Regions from separate parts of the Ruminococcus bovis genome, predicted to be linked through region 1. Evidence: predicted binding sites of a transcription regulator. Region 1 holds the regulator's gene; the other holds the start of a gene.
The links. The regulator HrcA, encoded in region 1, represses chaperone genes, less so after heat shock. The targets are predictions, from matches to a motif close to TGTTAGCACTCNNNNNNNNNGAGTGCTAACA.
Positions count from the first base shown of each region.

Region 2: E5Z56_RS09285 (co-chaperone GroES) is a predicted target of HrcA. The motif match lies at 1,955-1,985, and genes of this name have one in related genera.

Region 1 covers NZ_CP039381.1:902,367-906,799, forward strand. The annotation lists gene dnaK (molecular chaperone DnaK) at 1-994, opposite strand, end outside; gene E5Z56_RS04335 (nucleotide exchange factor GrpE) at 1,058-1,609, opposite strand; gene hrcA (heat-inducible transcriptional repressor HrcA) at 1,621-2,649, opposite strand; gene E5Z56_RS04345 (hypothetical protein) at 2,842-3,117, shown strand; gene rpsT (30S ribosomal protein S20) at 3,289-3,543, shown strand; gene E5Z56_RS11660 (hypothetical protein) at 3,694-3,852, shown strand; gene prmA (50S ribosomal protein L11 methyltransferase) at 3,970-4,433, shown strand, end outside.
Region 2 covers NZ_CP039381.1:1,964,853-1,969,285, forward strand. The annotation lists gene E5Z56_RS09270 (S1 RNA-binding domain-containing protein) at 1-113, shown strand, start outside; gene hpf (ribosome hibernation-promoting factor, HPF/YfiA family) at 131-661, shown strand; gene E5Z56_RS09280 (THUMP domain-containing class I SAM-dependent RNA methyltransferase) at 723-1,847, shown strand; gene E5Z56_RS09285 (co-chaperone GroES) at 2,020-2,304, shown strand; gene groL (chaperonin GroEL) at 2,324-3,952, shown strand; gene E5Z56_RS09295 (VanZ family protein) at 4,148-4,433, shown strand, end outside.

The sequences.
Region 1 (4,433 bases):
GTTCTTTGCCGATTAAGTTCTTAACAGCTGTCTGAACTGCAGGGATTCTTGAAGAACCACCAACCATAAGAACCTTATCAATTTCGTTAATTGATAGACCTGAGTCGCTTAGAGCCTGTTTAACAGGACCCATTGTTGACTGTACTAGGTCAGCAGTCAGTTCATCAAACTTTGCTCTTGATAGAGTTAAGTCAAGGTGCTTAGGACCTGTCTGAGTAGCTGTGATAAATGGTAGGTTAATAGCAGCCTGAGTAACACCTGAAAGTTCAATCTTAGCCTTTTCAGCTGCTTCCTTTAGTCTCTGCATAGCCATCTTATCGGATGTTAGGTCAACACCTTCAGCAGTCTTAAATTCCTGAACCATCCAGTTAATAATTCTCTGGTCAAAGTCATCACCACCAAGACGGTTATTACCGGCAGTAGCTAGAACTTCCTGAACACCATCGCCCATTTCGATGATACTTACATCAAATGTACCACCACCAAGGTCATAAACCATAACCTTCTGGTCGTTTTCTTTATCTACACCGTATGATAGAGCAGCAGCTGTTGGTTCGTTGATAATTCTCTTAACATCAAGACCGGCAATCTTACCTGCATCCTTAGTAGCCTGACGCTGAGCATCTGTAAAGTAAGCAGGAACTGTAATAACTGCCTGAGTTACTGTTTCGCCTAGATAAGCTTCTGCATCTGACTTTAGCTTCTGAAGAATCATTGCTGAAACTTCCTGTGGTGTATATGATTTGTTGTCGATTGTTACTTTATATGAAGTACCCATTTCTCTCTTAATTGATGAGATTGTCTTTTCAGGGTTTGTGATAGCCTGACGCTTTGCAACCTGACCAACCATTCTTTCGCCATCTTTACCGAAAGCAACAACTGATGGAGTTGTTCTTGCACCTTCTGCATTAGCGATAACTACAGGTTCGCCACCTTCAATAACTGCTACACATGAGTTTGTTGTACCTAAGTCAATACCAATTGTCTTTGCCATAATAAATTACCTCCGAATATATTTTCTAAATAAGTGTTAATTTCTAATTTATGTTAATTGTGATTAATCACAATTAGCTACCTGAACCATTGCGTGACGAATAATCTTGTCACCAATCTTGAAACCTTTTTGATAAATCATTGAGATTTGATTTTCTCCAACTTCATCACTTTCTATCTTAGCAATAGCATTGTGAATATTTGGGTCAAATTCATCACCGATTTCACCAAAGGCTTCAACTTTTAATTTATCCATAGAAGTTTTGAACTGGTTTTGAATCAACTCAAGACCTTTCAAAAATTCCTGTGGTGCATCTTTTGCATTTTGCAAAGCCATTTGTAAAGCATCTGCCATTGGTAGTAGCTGTTCAACTGCCTTTGCTGTTGCATCATCATAGATGCCTAATTTTTCTTGTTGTGTACGCTTGCGGTAGTTATCATACTCAGCTGCAAGTCGCATATATTTTTCTTTTTCTTTTTTTAGCTCCTCTGTCAGCTTTTCTTCTGCAGTAGGCTCTTTTTCTTCTGTGGCTTCTTCGGCTTTAGTTTCTGTTTCTGTAGCTTCTACAGTTTCTTCCTGAGCCTTAGAATTTTTCTTCTTTTCTTCTTTAGCCATTATTTCATCTCCTAATCTGCCTCAAGCAGTTCACTTATTAATTCACCGGACTTATCGGCTACATATTCTGTTGCCGAAACAATGTCCTTATAACTCATTCTTTGTGGACCAATAACGGCAACTGCACCTGCCATTGAACCACCTAAGTTATATCTTGAAACAACAATTCCCGAATTAGAAAGCTCATATTTACCACTTTCCTCACCAATAATAACCTTTGTACCGGTGTTCATTGTAAGTAATTCGGAAACATTGTTTTTGTCACTTAAAAACTTTAAAATATCTCTTGCTGAAAAAATATCAAAATCATTTAAGAACAACAACTTAGTCATTCCACTTTCAGCTACAGATATGTGAGAGGCTTCTTTGGCTGCATCCCTGATTGCCAAAAGAACATTTGGCATAAAGAATGAAAGTTCACCAAAACCTAAAGCAGTGGTTTGGATAAAAGCCTTTGTAATATCTTTTAGTGGAAGTCCTGCAAAAGATTTGTTAAGTGCTTCATCAAACACTCTAAGCATATCAGGTGTTAAAACAAATTCAGTTCTAAATAACTGGCTCTTAACCATACCTGTTGAAGTTATCAGTACAACCATACCGGTATATCTGCCTGTTTGTACAAACCTTAGCTTATGGACTCTTGAATTACCCTCAGGAGGTGTTGTTGCAACTGATGGCAAACCGGTTAACTCAGTTAATAGAGTTGACGCTGCATTCAGTACACTTTCCGGTGACTCAGCTCTTTTTCTAAGATAAGAGTCGGCATATTGGGTAAATCGTGGATTAAGTTCTGTCTTTTCCATTAGGTTATCAATATAATAACGATAACCTTTTTGTGATGGGATTCTACCGGCTGAAGTATGAGGTTGAATTAAATAACCTTCATTTTCAAGGGCAGCCATCTCATTTCTAATAGTAGCAGAAGAAACTTCAAAATCTAAAGCAGCTTGAAGTGTTTTTGAACCTACAGCCTCACCATCGGCAATGTAAGACTCAACAACACAGGAGAGGATTTTCTTTTTTCTGTCTGATAGACCCATTTAAATCGCCTCACCGTTTATTCTTCTTGTTTAGCACTCTACATACCCGAGTGCTAACTACAGTTATTACTTTAGCACCGAGAGTGCTAAAAGTCAATACTTTTTTAAAAAAATATCTGAAAAAATATAGTTTTTCTTTACTTTATTTAAATATGTATATATAATATAAATTGAAAGGTAGGTTTTTCGACTATGAGTGACATTTTACCTTATTTATATGCAATCCTTTGGTTCTTACTTGCCATTGGTACTTTTGCTTTTGGAAAGAAAAATAAATTAGGTGCAATTACAGTTGTTGCTTCCATTATGTTTATTTTTATGGGCATATGGTGGACTATTGACGCATTAATACCTAGTGTCAACTTGCTAAAAGGTACTTACGGAATTATTGTCAGAGTTGTTATAGCTGTATTTGTATTAATTATGCTATTTATGTATTTACGAATCAAAAAGAACGAGAAAAAGTAATTTTCCTTGTTTTTTGCCTACAAATCCTTGTGTTTTACAGAATAGCACCACAATATGTTGATTTTTTAAAATATATTTGAAAAATTTGAAAAAAACACTTGCATTTTTGCAATAATAATGCTACAATAAGCCTTGCGTTATGATTTAATAATATTTTTTGGAGGTGAGACAATGCCAAACATTAAATCAGCTAAAAAGCGTGTTAAGGTTATCGCTACAAAGACAGAACAGAACAAGATGATTAAGTCTAACCTAAAGACTACAGTTAAGAAAGCTTATGAAGCAATCGAAAACAACGATGCTAACAAGGCTGAGGCAGTTAGTCTTGCTACAAAGAAGATTGACCAGGCTGCAGCTAAGAACATTATGCACAAGAACAAAGCTGCTAGAATGAAGTCATCTTTAGCTACTAAGGCAAACGCTTAATTTAATGAAATGTGAGCAGAGTTTTTTAACTCTGCTTTTTTCTTTTGTAAAATTCACTTGATTTATTGACTAATTTAATTAAAAGTGATAAAATAATCTACATTAGATAGACTAATTATATCGACTTTGATATTTAGGAGGTATTTTGAGATGAAAAAGATATGTGGAATGAGCGTTAGCGTCTTTGTTGCTTTAGTTTCCTCAGTTGTTGCACTTCTTGCAACTGTAACAACCTTCTTTGTTATTAAAGAAAAGAAGAAAAAGGATGACGAAGAACTAGAGCGTTACCTAGATAGTTCAATTCAGTAATTTTTAGGACTGACTTACTTGGTAGGTCAGTCTTTTTTTGTACTGATTATACCCTTGTATTTTTAGCAGAAATACAGTAAAATTAAAAGGTATTATTATTTTAGGATTGGTGATTTTATGGATTGGACAGAAATTACTGTTACAATAGACAACAAGGATGTTGACATTACTTCCGATATAGCTAATGAGGTTGTACCTTATGGTATCTATATTGAGGACTACACAAACCTTGAACAAGATGTTGAAGAAATTGCACACATCGACCTTATTGATGAAGACTTATTAAAAAAGGATAGGACTAAAGCTAAGGTTCATATGTATATTAGTTGTGAGGACAATCCTCTTGAAGCAATCAGTCAGATTTCCGAAAAGTTAAAGGAAGCTAATATTGAATTTACTATTGATTCACTTGACTGTGCCGATGAGGATTGGCTTAACAATTGGAAACAATATTTTCAGCCTACACCTATTGGCAAAAAACTATTAATTCGCCCTACATGGAGAGAAAACTATGACCCTCAAGGCAGAATTGTAATTAACCTAGATCCCGGTCTTGCCTTTGGTACAGGTACTCACGAAAC
Region 2 (4,433 bases), 1.1 Mb from region 1:
CCTTTGAAGATATGATGAATAAATTCAAGAGAACCTCCGAGGACAAAATTTCCGACTTAAAGCGTGGAAATGAAAGTCGCGGTTACTCACGCAGAGGTAATCGTAATAAATAAATACTGGGGGAATTTTAATGAAAATCACCTATACTGCAAGAAAAGTAAATTTAAAGGACAACTTTAAAGAATTATGCGAAAAGAAATTAGCAAAGTTTCAGAAGATTTTCTCTGAAGATGCAGAGGCTTCTGTTGTTGTAACACTATATAAGAACCGTCAGACTGTTGAAGTTACAGTAAAAGATAATGGTATGGTGTTCCGTGCTGAGGATACTCAGGACGAAATGAACGATGCTCTAGATAAGGTTGTTGACATTCTAGGTCGTCAGATGAGAAAGAACAAAACTCGTCTAGCAAGAAGACTTAGAGATAACACAGCTGATTTTGCTGTTCTTCTTCCTGAAGAAGATATTGAGGACGAACAGGAATTCGACATTAGAACAAAGACAATTCCTATTAAGCCTGTTTCTGTTGAGGAAGCTATCCTACAGATGAATATGCTTGACCATGACTTCTTTGTTTTCATCAATGCTGATACTGATGAAACAAATGTTGTTTACAAGCGTAAGAACAACACTTACGGTTTACTAGAACCTGAAGAATATTAATAACAATTAAGTGAATGAATATAGAGGCCCATTTGAGCCTCTATATTTTTTGGAGATTTTTATGAAGAAAGAACTAACATATGTTGCTACTTGCCTTTTAGGTGTAGAGGGCCTTGTAGCTAATGAACTAAAATTTATGGGTGCTAAAGAAGTAACACCTGAGAACGGCAGAGTAATTTTTAAGGGTAATTACAACATTCTTGCAAGAGCCAATATTTGTAGCCGATATGCCGAGAGAATTATGATTCTTTTAGGCACTTTTTATGCCAGAACATTTGAAGAACTTTTTAACGGTGTAAGCAAAATCAAATGGTCTGAATATATTGATAAGGATGACAATTTTCCGGTAAAAGGCACTTGTCTATCAAGTCAGCTAATGTCAGTACCTGACTGCCAAAAGATTATTAAGAAAGCCTCAGCAAAGTCACTTTCTAAGGCTTATGGAGTGGAATGGCTAAATGATGATGGTGACTTGCACCAAATTCAGTTCCTAATCTTTAAAGATAAAGTTTCTATTATGCTGGATACAACAGGTAAAGGTCTTTATAAAAGAGGTTATAGAGAAAATTCAAATGATGCACCTATCAAAGAAACTTTAGCAGCAGTTTTGGCCGAACTTTCTATGGTTAGAGCCAACCATACTGTAATTGATCCTATGTGTGGCAGTGGTACAATTCTAATCGAAAGTGCTTTAAAGGCTATGAAAATTGCACCGGGATTAAATAGAGAATTTTCAGCAGAAAACTGGAAACAAATTCCTAATGAAGTGTGGGAACAGGAAAGAGAAAAGGCGAAATCTGAAATCAATACCGATTGTGCATTTAAGGGTATCGGTTACGATATTGATGAAGAAAGCCTGAATATTGCCAGAGAAAATGCAGAAAAAGCCGGTGTAGCCGATAGAATTACATTTGAGCATAGAGATATAAGGGACTTTGTCCATGATACTGAGAGAGGTACAGTTATTACCAACCCTCCTTACGGCGAAAGACTTCTTGATATTGATAGGGCAAGAGAACTTTATAAAATTATGGGTAAAAAATTCGTCAAAAAAGACGGTTGGAGTTATACTATAATATCACCGGATGATGAATTTGAAAAAATCTTTGGTCGCAAAGCTGACAAGAGAAGAAAGTTATATAACGGTATGTTAAAGTGCCAAGCATATATGTATTTTAAGCGTTAAGTGAAACTTATGTGATAATATGTACAGTAAATAGAAAAATGTATATAAGATTTTGAAAAAAATCCCTATAAAGGTCTTGACTGTATGAAAAACTGGTGCTACAATATATTTAGCACTCAGAGATAGAGAGTGCTAAACCAAGTAGTTAACAACTTTAAGGAGGATAAATATTATGACAATTAAACCATTAGCAGACAAAGTAGTTGTTAAGGTAGAAGAGGCTGAACAGACAACAGCTTCCGGTATTGTTCTTTCTACATCAGCACAGGAGAAACCTGCTTTCGCAACAGTAGTAGCAGTAGGTCCTGGTGGTGTAGTAGACGGTGAAAAGGTAGAAATGACAGTTAAAGTAGGCGACAAGGTAGTTACTTCTAAGTATAGTGGTACTGAAATCAAACTTGACGGTGAAGAATACACTATCGTTTCACAGTCAGATATTCTTGCTATTGTTGAATAAGAAGAGAGGTTAATAAATTATGGCTAAACAAATGCTTTATGGCGAAGAGGCAAGAAAGGCTTTAATGTCCGGTATTGACCAACTTGCTGATACAGTTAAAATCACACTAGGCCCTAAGGGCAGAAATGTTGTTCTAGATAAGAAATTCGGTGCACCACTAATCACTAATGATGGTGTTACTATTGCTAAGGAAATTGAACTAGAAGACCCATTTGAAAATATGGGTGCTCAGCTAGTTAAGGAAGTTTCAACAAAGACTAACGATGTTGCCGGTGACGGTACAACAACTGCTACTCTACTTGCACAGGCTCTTATCCGTGAAGGTATGAAGAATGTTACTGCAGGTGCAAACCCAATGGTACTAAAGAATGGTATCAAAAAGGCAGTTAATAAGGCAGTTGAAACTCTAAAGAAGAATTCTAAGGTTGTTTCAGGTACAGAAGATATTGCAAGAGTTGCAACAATCTCATCAGCTGACCCACTAATCGGTAAGCTAATTGCTGAAGCAATGGAAAAGGTTTCTACTGACGGTGTTATCACAGTAGAAGAATCAAAGACTGCTGAAACATATTCAGAAGTTGTAGAAGGTATGATGTTTGACAGAGGTTACATTGCACCTTATATGGTAACAGATACAGACAAGATGGTTGCTGAACTTGATGATTGTCTAATTCTTATTACTGATAAAAAGATTTCAACAACTCAGGAAATTCTACCTCTACTTGAACAGATTGTTCAGGCCGGTAAGAAACTTCTAATTATTGCTGAAGATGTTGAAGGTGAAGCACTAACAACTCTAGTTCTTAACAAACTTCGTGGTACATTTACTTGTGTTGCAGTTAAAGCCCCAGGCTTTGGTGACAGAAGAAAAGAAATGCTACAGGATATTGCTATCCTAACAGGTGGTCAGGTTATCACATCAGATCTAGGTCTTGAACTAAAGGATTGTACAATTGATCAGCTAGGTACTGCTCGTCAGGTTAAGGTTGACAAGGAAAACACAATCATTGTTGATGGTGCAGGTGACTCTCAGGCTATCAAGGATAGAGTAAACAACATCCGTTCACAGATTGAAACAACAACATCTGAATTTGATAAAGAAAAGCTACAGGAAAGACTAGCTAAACTAGCCGGTGGTGTTGCAGTTATCAAAGTAGGTGCTGCTACAGAAATCGAAATGAAAGAACAGAAACTTCGTATTGAAGATGCTCTAGCTGCTACAAAGGCTGCCGTTGAAGAAGGTATCGTAGCCGGTGGTGGTACTGCTCTTGTAAATACAATCAGTGCAGTTTCTGAACTAGTTAACGAAACAGAAGGTGACGAACTAACAGGTGTTAAGATTGTTCTTAAGGCTCTTGAAGAACCTGTTCGTCAGATTGCTGCTAATGCCGGTGTTGAAGGCTCAGTTATCCTAAATAATATCCTAGAAAAGAACGAAGTAAACTATGGTTACAACGCTCTAACAGGTGAATATATGGATATGATGAAGAACGGTATTGTTGACCCAACTAAGGTTACTCGTTCAGCTCTACAGAATGCATCCTCAGTTGCATCAATGGTTCTAACAACAGAATCACTTGTTAGTGATATTAAAGAACCTGCTGCTCCTGCTCAGCCACAAATGCCTGATATGGGCGGTATGTACTAATACCAAACTTAAAATTATAAACTTAAAGTCCATCCTTTTGGGTGGACTTTTTTCTTTGTGTTAATTCACTATTTTTATACCCAATGTTATAAATTATTCTAAATTACTACCAAAAATAATAAAAATTTTTATTATTATGATATATTCTGTAAAATATATGGTATAATTACAAACGCTTATCGAAAGGAGAAGGTTATGAACAAGACAGTTTATGTTATTAAGCTAATAATTTCAATTGTTATTGGTGTAGTAGGTGGATATTTATTGTATAACTTTGCACTAATGGATAAAGTTCCTACTATGTTAGGTGATACAATATATATGCTAAGTAGTATATTGACAATGATATTGTCAATGGTAGCTTGTACTTTTATCGTGTATTTAATTACAGGATTAAAGGTTAACCCAATTGTATTTAAGGTTGTAGTAGCCTTATACTTTTTGTTCCTATTATTTGTGCTTTATGGTCGTAATTCTTCCA